Regions from separate parts of the Sphingomonas sp. 3-13AW genome, predicted to be linked through region 2. Evidence: riboswitches for the same ligand, from Rfam matches in the RefSeq annotation. Region 2 holds a riboswitch; the other holds the start of a gene.

Region 1 (7,883 bases), on a different contig from region 2:
GGAGCCGGGCATCGACCTGTTGGTCCTGGGCGAGATGGGCATCGCCAATTCGACATCAGCCGCCGCGTTGAGCGCGGCGAGCTTTGGCGGGACCGCTGCGGACTGGGTAGGCCCCGGCACCGGCGTCCATGGCACCGCGTTTCGCGCGAAGCTGGACGCGGTCGACGCGGCGCTGGCGCGGCACTCGATCGACGCGACCAGCGCGTTCGAAATCCTTCGCCGGCTTGGCGGGCGCGAGATCGCCGCGATGGCGGGGGCGGTGCTTGCGGCGCGACAGGCGAGGGTGCCGGTGCTGCTGGACGGGTTCATCTGCTGTTCGGCGGTAGCACCGCTGGCGCGGTTCAGCCCGGAGATCGCGCGCCATTGCCTCGCCGGACATTGTTCGGCGGAGCCGGGCCACGCCCGCATGCTCGGGCGGCTGGAACTCACCCCGATCCTGTCGCTCGACATGCGGCTGGGCGAAGGGAGCGGCGCCGCTGTCGCTGCGGGGATCGTGCGCGCCGCGCTGGCCGCGCACAACCAGATGGCGAGCTTTACCGAGGCGGGTGTCGCGGCGGCGTGACCGTCCCGATCGACTTCCACCTGATGCGCCACGGCGAGCCGGCACTGACCGGACGCCTGCTCGGCAGCACCGATTGTGAGGTCATCCCGGCCGGCATTGCGAAATGTCGTGCGGCGGCGGAGGCCGTGCCGGTGCGGCGGGTCGTCAGTTCCGACCTTCGCCGTGCCGCCGATTGCGGCAAGGCGATCGCGGCGGAGCGGAACCTGTCGCTGCAGGTCGACCCACGCTGGCGGGAACTCGATTTCGGCGAATGGGACGGGCTGTTTGCGTCGGCCGTGGCGCCCGATGCGCTTGCCCGCTTCTGGGAAGACCCCGATGCCGACCCGCCCCCCGGCGGGGAGCGGTGGTCCTCGCTCGTGGCGCGGGTCGGCGAAGCGATCGACGCGATCGACGCCTCTGCGCTGGTGGTGAGCCATGCCGGGGCGATCCGGGCTGCGCTTGTCGCGGCGTGCGGCTTCGATCGGCGGCAAGCCTGGGCATTCGACCTTCCCTATGGGTCGGTGCTGTCGCTCCGCCTGTGGCGGGGGGCGGCGCCTGCTGCCCAGATCACGGCGCTGCGCCCGTGAAGCGGTTGCTGCTCGCCATCGGGTTTCTCACCCGGCTGCCGATTCCGTCGTTTGCTAGCAATACCGACGATTTTGCGGCGACGATCCGCTGGTATCCGGTCGTGGGCCTGATCGTCGGCGCACTGGTAGCGGGCGCGGGCTGGATGGGGGCGCTGATCGATCCCTGGGTCGGCGCGCTTGCGGCGCTCGCGTGCTGGGTGATGGTGACGGGGGCGCTGCACCTGGACGGGCTGGCCGATGTTTCGGACGGTATCGGTGCCGCGCATGGCAATCGCGACCGGCTGCTCGCGGTGATGGCGGATCCGCAGGTCGGCAGCTTCGGCGTGGTCGCGATCGTGTTGCAGCTGCTGGCAAAGCTGGTGCTGCTCCACGCGCTGTCCGGGGACTGGATGGCGCTGGTGCTGGTGCCCTTTGCCGCCCGCATCGGGCCGCTCGCCTGGGCGCGCTGGTTGCCGGCGCTCAAGCCCGGCCTGGGCGCGAGCGTCGCGCGTGCCGTGCGGAAGCGCGACATCCTGGGTTGGGCGCTCGTGCTGGCGGGTGCGTGCGTGGGCGTGCCGGCGCTGATCGCCGCACCGGTGCTGATGCTGGCCGTCGGGATGTGGTTCCGGAGCCGCTTGGGCGGCGTGACCGGCGATGCCCATGGCGCGGGGATCGAAGTGGTGGAAACCGGCCTGTTGCTAGCCGTGGTGGCGATCGGCCAGCTCTGAGAGCGCGAGCAGCGCGTCGATGTCGATGTGGCGTTCGAGCTGCGCTGCGATGGCGTCGAGCGCAGCGTCGATCGACGCGCGGTGATCCGGGCCGCACCCCTCCACGCCAAGCTGCGCAAGCCACGCCCGCCGCTGTTCGGCGAGGGCAAGCAGGCCGTGGACATAGCTTCCGGTCACCAGCCCGTCGGCGCTGACGGCACCGTCGAGACGCCCGTCGTCGAAGCGCGCCGCCGGCCGTTCGGTATCGGGCCCTTCGGTGCGGCCGAGATGCATTTCATAGCCCTCGAACCGCGCACCGCGGGCGGTGCCGCGCACCTCCACCAGCGCCTTGCTGCCCTCGAGGACCGTTTCAACGTCGAGCAGGCCGAGCCCTTCGATCCGCTCCGCCGGGCCTTCGAGCCCGATCGGGTCGGCGATGCCACGCCCCAGCATCTGGTAGCCGCCGCAGAGCCCGAGCACGGGGCGGCCGCGGCGATGATGCGCGAGGATGTCGATGTCCCATCCTTGCGCGCGCAGGAACTTCAGGTCGGCGATGGTCGCCTTGGACCCGGCGAGGAGGATCAGCGCGGCCTCTGCCGGGATCGGGGTGCCGGGAGGCACCATCACCAGTTCGATGCCCGGCTCCAGCCGGAGCGGATCGAGGTCATCGAAGTTCGCGATGTGCGCGGTGACCGGGCAGGCGACGACCATGCGATCCCCGGCGGCACGGCTCGGCCGCTGCAGCACGACCGCGTCTTCGCTCGGCAACCGCGCGGCATCCGCCAGCCACGGCACCACGCCAAAGCCGCGCCAGCCGGTGCGCTGTTCGATCGCGCGATAGCCGTCTTCGAACAGGGCCGGATCGCCGCGGAACTTGTTGATCAGGAAGCCGTGGATCATGGCGGCGTCGTCCGGATCGATCACCGCGCGGGTGCCGACCAGCGACGCGATCACGCCGCCCCGGTCGATGTCGCCGATCAGCACGACCGGGACGCCGGCCGCGCGCGCAAAGCCCATGTTGGCGATGTCGCTGGCGCGCAGGTTGATCTCGGCAGGGGAGCCGGCGCCTTCGATCACGACGATGTCCGCCCCTGCCGCAAGGCGCCGGTAGCTGGCGAGCACGTCGGCGAGCAGGCCCTCGCGCCCCTGGCGCCATTGCGCGGCCTTGAGCGTGCCGCGCACCTTGCCATGCACCACCAGTTGGGAGGTGCGGTCGCCCTGAGGCTTCAGCAGCACCGGGTTCATGTCGACGCTTGGCGGGACGCGCGCGGCCATGGCTTGGGTCGCCTGCGCGCGCCCGATCTCGCCGCCGTCGGGCGTGACCGCCGCATTGTTCGACATGTTCTGCGGCTTGAAGGGGCGCACGCGCAGGCCGCGATTGGCAAGCGCCCGGCACAGGCCGGCCACCAGCACCGACTTGCCGACATCGGAGCCCGTGCCCTGCAGCATCAAAGCGCCCATGCGACGGCTCCTGCGATCAGCCAGAGGAGCAGGCACGCGCGCCGATAGACGCGCAGCGCGCGGGAGAGGTCGCGGGGGCGGGGATCGGCGAAGCGGCCGCCGATCCAGGGCTTTGCCACGACCACCCCGTCATAGGCGACCGGCCCGGCGAGCCCCACGCGCAAGGCGCCCGCCATCGCCGCCTCGGTCCAGCCGGCGTTGGGGGATGCGTGCTTGCGCGCGTCGGCGAACATGGTGCGCCATCCGCCGCCGCCGGCGATGCAGAGGATGACCCCGCCGATGCGCGCGGGAGCGAGGTTCGCGAGGTCGTCGATGCGTGCGGATGCCCAGCCGAACGCGCGCCACCGCGGCTCCCGATGGCCGATCAGGCTGTCGGCGGTGTTGATGGCCTTGTACGCCCATATGCCCGGGAGCCCGAGCACCAGCAGCCAGAACAGGGGCGCGGCGATGCCGTCGCAGAAGCTTTCCGCCAGGCTCTCGATGCCGGCGCGGGCGACGCCGGTGTCGTCGAGAGTGGCGGTGTCGCGCCCGACGATGCGGCCGACGGCCGATCGCGCGGCCGCCAATTCTCCGTTTTCCAGCGCGGCTGCGACCGGGCGGACGTGATCGTCGAGGCTGCGCTGGGCAAGCGCGGGGGCGGCCAGCATCGCGACCGCGACCCAGCTCCACGCGCCGAGCGTGTATTGGGCGACCCACTGGGCCAGCGCGGCGACGGCGACGGCTATCCCCACCACCAGCGCGACCGTTGCGATTCCGGCGAGATGGCGAAAGCGTTCTGAGCGGTCCGGGCGGTTCCATCGGGCTTCGCACGCGCCGATTACCCGCGCGAAGCCGCCAACGGGGTGGCCGATCCGCGAGTAGAGGCGCTCCGGCCAGCCGACGGCAGCGTCGAGCGCGAGCGCGAGCAGGGCGACGGGCTCAGCGATCGGACAAGGCCCGGTCGAGCCGTTCGAGCGCTGCGGCGTCCGCGGGCAAGCCGATGCGCAGCCAATCGGGTGCATAGTCGAAGGGGCGGGTCAGGATGCCGTGGCGCGCGAGACGGAGGAAGAGGTCGTCGGCATCGGGCGTCTCGACCAGCCGGAACAGGGGGCAGGACCCGCGCGGTGAAAGTCCATGCGTTTTGAGCACGGTGTCGAGCGCCTGCTGGCACTTGGCGAGGCGGTGGCGTGTTTCCGCGATCCAGGCTTCGTCGCGATAGGCGGCGGTTCCGATCGCGATGGCGCTGGCGGAGACCGGCCAACTGCCCAGTCTTTGACGCAGCGCCGTGACAAGATCCGGGGCACCGCAGGCGAAGCCGAGCCGCAAGCCGGCGAGCCCGAAGAACTTGCCGAACGATCGGAACACCAGCACGCGATCGTCGGGCGAGAGGTGGGGGACCACGCTCACCCCGGGGGTGGCGTCGGCGAAGGCTTCGTCCACGACCAGCACGCCATTCGCGGAGGATAGGCTCCGCGCTAGAGATAGCAGCGCTTCCGGTGCCAAGAGGCGCCCGTCCGGATTGTTCGGGTTGGCGAGCAGCAGCGTGCCTTCGGTCACTGTATCCAGCGCATCTGGCGCAACCGGGTTCGGGCCGGGCAAGGCCTCTGTATGGGTGCGGTAGCCGGGCGCGACATAATGATAGGGTGCGGGCAGGCCGATGCCGGCGAGGAGGCGGAGGCCCAGTTCAGTGCCGGGAAGGGCGGTGATCGCCAGCCGCTCTGCGCCGATCGCGGCCGCCGCCGCGGCCTCGAGCGCTGCGGTGGATGCCGCCGAGGGCAGGGCGCGCAGGTCGTAGGCAGGAAGCTCTGGGGCCTGCCAGGGGAGGGGGTTGATCCCGGTCGAGAGATCGAGCCACGGCCGCGGCGCTTCCGGAAAGCATTGTGCCGCCTCTTCGAGGCAACCGCCGTGGAACTTGAATGCGCGCAACGCGAAGCCTCGACTTGGGGGGTGCGGGCCTCCATCAGCATTGCCGGCGCAACAGGCAAGGGGCAACGCGATGACGACCGTATCCGACCGCACGATGCTGGTGCTGGGCGGCGCCAGATCCGGCAAGAGCCGCTATGCGCAAGAGCTGGCGGAGGCGGGAAGCGAGCGGCTGGTGTTCGTCGCGACAGGGCAGGCGTTCGACGCCGAGATGACGGACCGTATCCGGCGGCATCAGGCCGATCGCGACAACCGCTGGACTACACTGGAGGCGCCGATCGACCTTGCGGATGCGATCCGCGAGGGGGACGGCGACAACACGGTGCTTCTGGTGGACTGCCTGACGCTGTGGGCGTCCAACCTGTTGCTGGGCGAGGAGGATGCCGAGGCGCATCTGGCGGCGCTGCTCGCGGCGATCGGCGTGGCACGTGCGCGCGTGCTGCTGGTCGCCAACGAAGTCGGGCTGGGCATCGTGCCCGACAATGCGCTGGCGCGGCAGTTTCGCGACCTGGCGGGCACCATCAACCAGCGGGTCGCGGCCGCGGTGGACCGCGTCCACATGACCGTCGCCGGCATCCCGATCGTGGTGAAGTAAAGCCGATCCCGCTTGACACCCGGGGGCTGCGGCCGGAAGCTTGCAGGGACGACATGGGAGAGACCGGACTTCCAGCCCGGCGCCGAAGGAGCAACCGCCCCGGAAACTTTCAGGCAGAAGGACCGGTCGTCATCAACATCTGGAGAGTGGCGCGCGCGCGTCCGCCGACGGGATAACAATCTCAGGCAGGAAGGACAGAAGGGGCATGGAACCGCCGGAAGGCGGGGAGTTCATCATGCCCGACGCGACCCTACTCGACCCCCGTACCGATGTGCGCCGCGCCATCAGTGTCACCGAATTGTTCACGATCGGCATCGGCCCGTCGAGTTCCCACACCGTCGGCCCGATGCGGGCGGCCCACGCCTTTGCAGAGGCGGCGCTGGAGGCGCTGGACCCGGTCGGGGTCCGCTGCGAATTGTTCGGCTCGCTCTCGTTGACGGGGCGCGGCCATGCCACGGACAGCGCGGTGGTGCTGGGACTGGCGGGCCATCTTCCCGACACGATCGATCCCGAAGCGATTACGGGGATCCTGCAAGGAGTACGCGAGGACCAGCAGCTGCTGCTGGGAGGGCGCCTGTCGGTGCCGTTTCGCCCGGACGACATCGTCTTTTCGCATGAATTCCTGCCCGGCCACCCCAATGCGGTGCGCTTCACGGCCTGGGACGGCGAAGGTCGCGAGTTCACCCGCACCTATTTCTCGATCGGCGGGGGTGTCGTGCTGGAAGAGGGCGGCACCCTGAAGATCGCCAATGCCATCGTCGCACACCCTTTTGCTTCGGGCGCCGAACTCCTCGAGGTCGGCGAGGAGACGGGCCTCTCGATCGGCGAGATCGTCCGCCGCAACGAGTGCGCGTGGCGCAGCGAGGCGGAGACCGACGCGTTCCTGGATGCGGTGCGCGCGGCGATGATCGCGTCGATCGACCGCGGCTGCGCGACCGAAGGCATCCTGCCAGGCGGCCTAAACGTGCGCCGCCGGGCGAAGGCGCTGCATGCCACGCTTTCCGCGCGCAGCGATCGCGCCGCGCCTGCGTCGGTGATGGAGTGGATCAGCCTGTGGGCGCTGGCCGTGAACGAGGAGAATGCGGCCGGCGGCCGCGTCGTGACCGCTCCCACCAACGGGGCGGCCGGGGTGATCCCGGCGGTGCTGCGCTATTATGAAGAGTTCGTGGAAGGGGCGACGCTGGAGGGATCCCGCACGCTGCTCGCGACCGCGGCGGGGATCGGCTTTCTCTACAAGAAGCGCGCCTCCATCTCGGCGGCCGAAATGGGGTGCCAGGGCGAAGTCGGCGTCGCCTGTTCGATGGCGGCGGCAGGGCTGGCGGCGGTGCTCGGCGGCACGAACCAGCAGATCGAGAATGCCGCCGAGATCGGCATGGAGCATAATCTTGGCCTCACCTGCGACCCGATCGGCGGGCTGGTGCAGGTGCCCTGCATCGAGCGCAACACGATGGGCGCGGTAAAGGCTGTCAACGCTGCCCACCTGGCCCTGCACGGCGACGGCAGCCATATCGTCCCGCTGGACGCCGTGATCGAGACGATGCGCCAGACCGGTGACCACATGCGATCCGAATATAAGGAGACGAGCCTGGGTGGGCTGGCGGTGAACGTCGTCGCCTGCTGACCGGCTTGCTGCCGTGGGCATTCCGGTCCATGCGCCGGCGATGCCAAAGATCCGTGCCGACCAGCTGCTTGTCGACCGTGGCCTCGCTGAAAGCCGTACCCGCGCGCAGGCGCTGGTGATGGCCGGCCTGGTGTTCATCGGGGACCGCAAGATCGAGAAGCCGGGACAGCAGGTGGCGGACGATGCCGCGCTGGATGTCCGCGGACGCGACCATCCCTGGGTTTCGCGCGGCGGCATCAAACTGGCGCACGGCCTCGACCATTTCGGCTGGACGGTCGAGGGTTCGGTGGCGATCGACGTCGGTTCCTCGACCGGAGGCTTTACCGACGTGCTGCTGACGCGCGGCGCTGCCCGGGTCTATGCGGTGGACAGTGGCACCAACCAGCTCGCCTGGAAGCTGCGGCAGGATCCGCGGGTGATCGTCCATGAACAGACCAGCGCCCGGCTGCTCACGCCTGACCACATCCCCGAGCCGGTCGACCTGATCGTG
Region 2 (7,883 bases):
TGCTGGTTCGCTTCGGCCCGGAGGCACGCCACGAACTCCTGCGCGAAACCGACGCGATCCGGGATCGTGCGATCCAGGAGATCGATCGCTTCCTCCAGGATGCGCTGGTCGCGGCATGAGCCGGCGCATCGCCATCGTGGGCGCGGGCATGGCCGGCGCAAGCCTTGCCGCGTTGATCGCAGGGCAGGACGCTGTGGTGCTGCTGGAGGCGGAGGCGCATCCCGGCTTCCACGCCACCGGCCGCTCGGCGGCCTTCTGGTCCGAGACCTATGGCGGACCGGGCGTGCAGCCTCTCACCAGCGCATCCGGCCCGTTCCTGAAGGATCCCGGCCCCGAGTTCGGGAACATGTCCTTCCTGTCGAAGCGCGGCGAGTTGATGATTGCGCCCGCGACGGACGCGACGTCGCTCGAGGCCTTCGCCGCGCGATTCGAAGGATCGGGCATCGCAATGCGGCGCGAAGACGCGGCCTTGCGCGTGCCCGGCCTGAAGGGTGCGTGGCAGGGATTGTGGATGCCGAGCTGCGCGGACATCGACGTCGCGCGGCTGCACGGTGCGTTTCTCACACGCGCGCGGCGGCTGGGCGCGGTTCTTCGCTGCGATTCGGCACTGCTGAAAGCGCGTCGGTCGGGCGGGGCGTGGCAGCTGCGGCTCGCCGATGGCGAGACCCTGACCGTCGACGTCCTGGTCAATGCCGCGGGGGCCTGGGCCGATCGGGTGGCCCAACTTGCCGGAGCCGAGCCGGTGGGGATCCAGCCCTATCGCCGGACCATGGTGCAACTGCGCGTCGATCCGCCTGCACCCGCAGGCTTGCCCGTCGTGATGGATGCTGCAGGCGGATTCTATTTCAAGCCGGAGCCGGGCGGGCGGGTGTGGCTGACGCCGCATGACGAGACGGCCGTCGAGGCCGGGGATGTCGCCGCGGAGGAAATCGACGTCGCGCTGGCGATCGACCGCATGCAGCGCGTCGTCGACTGGCGGGTCGAGGCGGTCGAGCGCCGCTGGGCCGGCCTGCGCAGCTTCGCGCCCGACCGGCTTCCGGTCTATGGCTGGGACCCAAGGATCGAGGGGCTGTTCTGGTGCGCCGGCCAGGGCGGGTTCGGCATCCAGACCGCGCCCGCCGGCGCCGCCCTCTGCGCGGCGCTGCTGAATCGAGGTCAGATGCCGCGCGGAGTCGATGCGGACTTATACCGGCCCGGCCGGTTCTGACCCTCAGGCTGCGGCGGTGGTCCGGCCCGCCGCCATCGCCGCGTCGCTCGCCAGCTTGTCGGCGCGCTCGTTCTCGGGGTGGCCGGCATGGCCCTTGACCCAGACCCATTTGATCTGGTGCGGCTTGGCCGCGGCGAGCAGCGCCTGCCACAGTTCGGCATTCTTCACCGGCTTGCGGTCCGCGGTCTTCCAGCCGTTCTTCTGCCAGCCGTGGATCCACTTGGTCAGGCCATCCATGACGTAGCGGCTGTCGGTCGACAGCGTCACCTGACAGGGTCGGGTGAGGGCGTTCAGCCCCTCGATCGCGGCCATCAACTCCATGCGGTTGTTGGTGGTGTGCGCTTCTCCGCCCGAAAGTTCGCGCTCGTGCGCGCCGGAACGGATCACCACGCCCCAGCCGCCGCGGCCCGGATTGCCCTTGCACGCGCCGTCGGTGAAGATTTCGACGGAGGTCAGATCGGTCATGAAAAGGCGTTCCTGTTATTCTCGTACCAGTCGAGCCGCCGCAGATAGGCGAGCGGATCCTTGCGCGTCACCAGCGCATCGGCAGGCGTGTTGATCCAGTCCCAGGCGCGCGTCAGCAGGAAGCGCAGGCAGGCACCTTCGGCAAGGACGGGCAGCGCCGCGCGCTCTGCGCTCGAAAGACCGAAGCCGGCGGCATAGCCCTCCAGCAGGGCGCGCCCCACCGCCGGGGCGAGCGAAACGCCGTTCCCGTCAAAGCTCCAAGCGGAGTGCATCACGGCAAGATCGTAGGCGCGCACGTCCGTGCAGGCGAAGTAGAAGTCGATGAGGCCGGTGACTTCGTCGCCCAGCATCAGGACATTGTCGGGAAACAGATCCGCGTGGATGGCGCCGGTGGGTAGCTGCCCTGGCCAGGCGGCGAGCACCCGGTCCAGCGCGCCTCCCACCCGATCGCGCAGGCCCGCCTGGATGCTGTCGAGCCCGGGCGCGCACTGCTCGAACAGATGCGGCCAGGCTTCCACGCCCATGGAATTCGTACGTGTCAGGGCGAAGTCAGTAAGTGCGGCATGCATCTGCGCCATCGCAGCACCTCCGGCTCGGGCCTGGGTCGGTGTCGGCTGGCTGAGCGATACGCCGGACAGGAACTCGATCAGGCAGGCCGGACGGCCTTCCAGTGTCTGGATGACGGTGCCGCTGCGATCGGGAAGTGCGCGGGGCACCGGGCTGCCGGCGTCGGCGAGCTTGTCGATCATCGCGAAGAAGAAGGGCAGGTCGCCCGCATCCACCCGCTTTTCATAGAGCGTCAGGATGAACCGCCCGCGGGTCGTGTCGACGAGATAGTTCGAATTCTCGACCCCTTCGGCGATCCCCTTGGCCGAAACCAGGGCCCCCACGTCATAGCGGGCTAGGAAGGCGCTAAGCGCCTCCGCCGAAACCTGCGTGTAGACGGCCATGAGCTCAGGCGGCGGCTTCGAGGCCGCGGGGCAGCTTGAAGGTCAGGGTCTCGCGCGTCATCTCGACCTCGCGCTCGCGAATGTCGAAACGCTCGGCAAGCCGGCCGACGACTTCGCGCACCAGCATCTCGGGCGCGGAGGCGCCGGCAGTGAGCCCCAGCGTGCGGACACCTTCGAGCCACGCGAAATCGACTTCGGCGCCGCGCTGGATCAGGTGCGCGGGCGTGCCTTCACGCTCGGCGACTTCGACCAGGCGCAGCGAGTTGGACGAGTTCGGCGCGCCGATCACCAGGACAAGGTCGCACGAGGAGGCGATCGCCTTCACGGCCGCCTGGCGGTTGGAGGTCGCGTAGCAGATGTCGTCCGCCTTGGGCGCGACGATGGCCGGGAAGCGGCGCTGGAGCGTCGCCATGATATCGGCGGTGTCGTCGACCGACAGGGTGGTTTGCGTGAGGAACGCGAGGTTGGCCGGGTCGATCGGCATGATCGCCTCGGCATCCTCGACCGTCTCGATCAGCGTCATCTGACCCTGCGGCACTTGGCCGAAGGTGCCGATCACTTCCGGGTGGCCGGCGTGGCCGACGAACAGGATGTGATGACCGGTGGTCACCAGCCGTTCCGCCTGACGGTGCACCTTCGAGACAAGCGGGCAGGTGGCGTCGAGATATTCGAGACCGCGGTCCTCTGCCTCGGCAGGGACGGACTTGGGCACGCCATGGGCGGAAAACACCACCGGCACCCCGGGGGGAACTTCCTCCAGCTCCTCGACGAACACTGCGCCCTTCGCGCGCAGGCTGTCGACGACGAACTTGTTGTGCACGATTTCGTGGCGGACATAGACGGGCGCGCCGTGCTTTTCGATCGCGAGCTCGACGATGCGGATCGCACGGTCGACGCCGGCACAGAAGCCGCGGGGGGCCGCGATCAGCAGATCGAGGACAGGCTTGGCGGTTGCCGCCAGGACAGGGTCGGTCATCACTCCCGGGCATCTACGCGATTGCTTGCGCGCTTGAAAGGCGCTTCCTATGCTGGCGACGGTCCGGGTCGGCGCTTGAGCGGCGGCCCGTTCGTCGTGAAAGGTGTACCTCCCTGTGATCGTCCGAACGCTCGCTGTTTCCGCTGTCGCGCTCCTCGCCCTCGCGGGGTGCAGCCGTAAAGGCGAGATCGACGTGACCCGTGGCGTCGGCATCACGACCGTGCGCTCCGCCTGCCCGGCAACGGGCATTCCCGCCGGAACTGGCGACATCACGCTGTTCGACCCCGCCGGCAGCCAGCTGGCGAGCGCAATCGACGTGACCGCCACGATTACCAACGTGCGCGCCACCTGCAACGAGTCGGGCGACGACATCGTCTCAACCGTAACCTTCGACATCCTGGCGCGCCGCACCCGTACCGACGGTGCCCGGCAGGTCCAGCTTCCGTACTTCCTGACGGTCGTTCGCGGCGGAACGCAGGTGGTGGCAAAGCGCATCAACCAGGCGACGCTGGACTTCGCACCGGGCGAGGCCCGCGCGCAGGCGCAGGGCAGCGCGACCGCCGTGGTCCAGCGCTCCGCAGCGACGCTGCCGGCGGACATTCGCGAGCAGATCGTGCGGCCGCGCAAGGCGGGCGCGCAGGATGCGGCAGTCGACCCGCTGTCGACCCCGGAAGTGCGCCAGGCGGTGCTCAACGCCTCGTTCGAGGCGCTGGTCGGCTTCCAGCTGACGCGGGACCAGCTGCGCTACAACGTCACGCGCTGATTTAGACGGGGCCGTGCGTGGCCGATTGACTCGGCCACGCGTGCAAGCCACAGCAAGTACGTCGATGGTCGGGAACGGCCATGAGCACGCGCGGGAGAGCGCCGCAGGCCTTCGAGGCCGCATGCGGCCGCCGAAGGAGCAACCGCCCCGGAATCTCTCAGGCAAACGGGACCGCGCGCGTCAACGACACTCTGGAAAGCGCGTCGGCATGACTGGCGCCACCGAAGGGGTAAGCACGGCAACCGCGTGCGAAAGCTCTCAGGTTCCGTGACAGAGGGGGCGGCGATGCAGCGGGGAGGCCCGCGTCTTCGTCGTGCCCGACCTGCCGGAGACTGCGCAATGAGCGACCTCGTACCCAATCACGACGCGCACTCGGACGATGCCGAGGTGCTGCCGCCTTCCCTGCTACCGCTCGACGCGTGGCATCGTGCCCACGGCGGCCGGATGGTGCCGTTCGCCGGCTATGAGATGCCGGTGCAGTACGAGGGCATCATGGCGGAGCATCTTTGGACTCGCCAGCACGCCGGCCTCTTCGATGTCAGCCACATGGGCCAGCTCCTTTTCACCGGTGAAGGCGTGACCCAGGCGCTTGAGGCATTGCTGCCGGGCGACCTGCAGGTGCTCGCGCCCAACCGTATGCGCTATTCGTTGCTGCTCGCGGAGAACGGCGGCATCCTCGACGACCTGATGGTAACGCGCTTGCCGGAATCGCATCCGTTCGGCGAGGCGGGTGAGCCGGCTCCGGCGGGCGAAGCCTTTTACATGGTCGTGAACGGCGCCACCAAATACGAGGACCTAGGCCATCTGCGCGAGGCGCTGGCCGACTCGATCACCATCAACCATCTGGAAGACCGCGCGCTGCTGGCGCTGCAAGGACCGGAAGCGGTCGCGACGCTCACGCGCCTCATCCCGGGCGTGGATGCGCTGCGCTTCATGACGGCCGGTGCGTTCGAATGGCAGGGCCACGCCTTGTGGATCAGCCGCTCCGGCTACACCGGCGAGGACGGCTGCGAGATTTCGCTGCCGGCCGAGGCTGCCGAGGCGTTCGCCGATGCGCTGACTGCCGAGCCGGGCGTCAAGCCGATCGGCCTGGGTGCGCGCGACTCGCTGCGCCTGGAGGCGGGGCTGCCGCTGTACGGCCACGACCTGGACGAAGAGACCACGCCCGTGACCGCCGACCTGGGCTTCGCGCTTTCGAAGCGCCGCCGCGAGGAGGGGGGCTTCCCCGGTGCCGAGCGCATCCTGGCAGAGCGGGCCGAGGGGCCGAAGATGAAGCGCGTCGGCCTGCGGGTCGATGGACGCCAGCCGGTGCGCGAGGGTGCGACCGTGGTCGACGGATCCGGCAAGGCGATCGGCCGTGTGACCTCCGGCGGCTTCGCCCCGAGCGTCGGTGCGCCGATCGCCATGGCCTATGTGCCGGCCGCGCTTGCGGTGCCCGGCACCGATGTCACCCTGTCCCAGCGCGGCAAGGCGCACAGCGCCGAAGTCGTGCCCATGCCGTTCATTGCCCACAACTACGTCCGCTAAGGAGCGCCCTCGATGAGCCGTTTTTTCACCGAAGACCATGAGTGGATCGAAGTCGACGGCGACGTCGCAACGGTCGGCATCACCGAATATGCCCAGAGCCAGCTGGGCGACATCGTGTTCGTCGAAGTTCCCGAGGAAGGCCGTGAGCTGACCAAGGGTGACGAGGCGGCGGTCGTTGAGTCGGTCAAGGCCGCGTCCGACGTATACACGCCGGCCTCAGGCACCGTCCTTGAGGGCAACGCCGATCTTGAGGACAGCCCCGCGCTCGTCAACGAGGATCCGGAAGGCGACGGCTGGTTCTTCCGCCTGACGCTGTCCGATCCGTCGGAGCTCGAAGGGCTGATGGACTCGACCAAGTACGCGGCTTTCATCGCCAAGCTCTAACCCAACGTCCTGCCAGCCCAAGGCTGGCATCTCGGGCCGCGGGCGCTTCCCCTGGGGACGCGCTCGCGGCGTGAGGCTCCGGCGGTGGCCGGGGATGACCTCCCGAAGGAATGCCATGCGCTACCTGCCTTTGACTCAGCCCGACCGCGAAGCGATGCTCGCCGCGGTTGGCGCGCCCTCCGTCGATGCGCTGTTCGCTGATGTGCCCGAGGGCGCTCGGCTCGACGGCCCCGTGCCGGGCCTCCCCAACCACGCGAGCGAGCTCGCCGTGGAACGCCACCTCACCAAGCTCGCCGCCAAGAACCTGGCAGCGGGGGCGGCGCCGTTCTTCCTGGGCTGTGGCGCCTACCGCCATCATGTCCCGGCAAGCGTCGACCATCTGATCCAGCGTGGCGAGTATCTCACCGCCTACACGCCCTATCAGCCGGAAATCGCGCAGGGCACGCTGCAGATGCTGTTCGAGTTCCAGACGCAGGTAGCGACGCTGCTCGGCTGCGACGTCGCGAACGCGTCGATGTACGACGGCTCGACCGCCTGCTGGGAAGCGATCACCATGGCGCGCCGGGTCACTCGCCGCGGCAAGGCGATCCTCTCGTCGGGGCTCCACCCGCACTATGTCTCGGTCGCGCAGACCATGGCGAAGTTCACCGGCGACGTGCTGGAATCGTCCGCGCCCACGCTGACCGCGGAAACCGACAGCGACGCGCTGATCGCGGCGATCGATGGCGATACGTCCTGCGTGGTCGTCCAGTATCCCGATATCCTTGGCCGCATCCCGGACCTGCGCCCGATCGCCGAGGCAGCGCACGCCAACAAGGCGCTGCTGATCGCGGTGGTGACCGAGCCGGTGGCGCTGGGCGCGATCGCCGCGCCCGGTGATCTCGGCGCGGACATCGTCGTGGGCGAGGGCCAGTCGCTGGGCGTCGGCCTGCAGTTCGGCGGGCCCTACGTCGGCCTGTTCGCCTGTTCCGACAAGCTGGTGCGCCAGATGCCGGGCCGCCTGTGTGGCGAGACCGTGGATGCCGAGGGCAAGCGCGGCTTCGTCCTGACGCTGTCGACCCGCGAGCAGCACATCCGCCGCGAGAAGGCGACGTCGAACATCTGCACCAACTCCGGCCTGTGCGCGCTGGCGTTCTCGATCCACATGACGTTGCTCGGTGAGAAGGGGCTGCGCCAGCTTGCGTTGAGCAACCACGCCCGCGCCTCGGCTGCCGCCGACCGGCTGGCGAAGGTGCCGGGCGTCGAGCTGGTGAACACCAGCTTCTTCAACGAGTTCACGCTGAAGCTGTCGAAGGAGGCGCGCCCAGTGGTCCGCACCCTGGCAGAGCGCGGCGTGCTGGCGGGCGTGTCGCTCGGCCGGCTCTATCCGGACGCGGCGGAACTCGCCAACGGCCTGGTGGTGGCGGTGACCGAGACGGTGACCGCCGAGGATATCGAGACACTCGCAACCGAGCTCGAAGAGGTGCTGGCATGACGATCAATCAGAGCGGCTGGCGCCCGGAGATGGGCGGCGGCGAAGATGCGGTGCAGGCGACCTTCACGGGCAACCGCGCGCTGATGCTCGAAGAGCCGTTGCTGTTCGAGATCGGTTCGACCCACGTGACCGGCGTC

Evidence for each region. Region 2 has a riboswitch for glycine ahead of gcvT (glycine cleavage system aminomethyltransferase GcvT). Riboswitches for the same ligand answer to the same signal wherever they lie in the genome.
Region 1: it holds a riboswitch for glycine, as region 2 does, so the genes downstream of both, QP045_RS19705 (L-serine ammonia-lyase) here and gcvT (glycine cleavage system aminomethyltransferase GcvT) in region 2, are expected to answer to the same signal.

Annotation. Positions count from the first base shown of each region.
Region 1 is NZ_JASNVZ010000031.1:25,894-33,776, forward strand. It holds gene cobT (nicotinate-nucleotide--dimethylbenzimidazole phosphoribosyltransferase) at 1-562, shown strand, start outside; gene QP045_RS19675 (histidine phosphatase family protein) at 559-1,128, shown strand; gene cobS (adenosylcobinamide-GDP ribazoletransferase) at 1,125-1,835, shown strand; gene QP045_RS19685 (cobyric acid synthase) at 1,806-3,275, opposite strand; gene cbiB (adenosylcobinamide-phosphate synthase CbiB) at 3,263-4,276, opposite strand; gene QP045_RS19695 (aminotransferase class I/II-fold pyridoxal phosphate-dependent enzyme) at 4,194-5,180, opposite strand; gene cobU (bifunctional adenosylcobinamide kinase/adenosylcobinamide-phosphate guanylyltransferase) at 5,251-5,772, shown strand; glycine riboswitch at 5,817-5,906, shown strand; gene QP045_RS19705 (L-serine ammonia-lyase) at 6,008-7,393, shown strand; gene QP045_RS19710 (TlyA family RNA methyltransferase) at 7,434-7,883, shown strand, end outside.
Region 2 is NZ_JASNVZ010000010.1:129,614-137,496, forward strand. It holds gene QP045_RS12560 (alpha/beta fold hydrolase) at 1-119, shown strand, start outside; gene QP045_RS12565 (NAD(P)/FAD-dependent oxidoreductase) at 116-1,207, shown strand; gene rnhA (ribonuclease HI) at 1,211-1,672, opposite strand; gene thrB (homoserine kinase) at 1,669-2,622, opposite strand; gene ispH (4-hydroxy-3-methylbut-2-enyl diphosphate reductase) at 2,627-3,598, opposite strand; gene QP045_RS12585 (hypothetical protein) at 3,714-4,361, shown strand; glycine riboswitch at 4,443-4,545, shown strand; gene gcvT (glycine cleavage system aminomethyltransferase GcvT) at 4,701-5,888, shown strand; gene gcvH (glycine cleavage system protein GcvH) at 5,901-6,272, shown strand; gene gcvPA (aminomethyl-transferring glycine dehydrogenase subunit GcvPA) at 6,388-7,746, shown strand; gene gcvPB (aminomethyl-transferring glycine dehydrogenase subunit GcvPB) at 7,743-7,883, shown strand, end outside.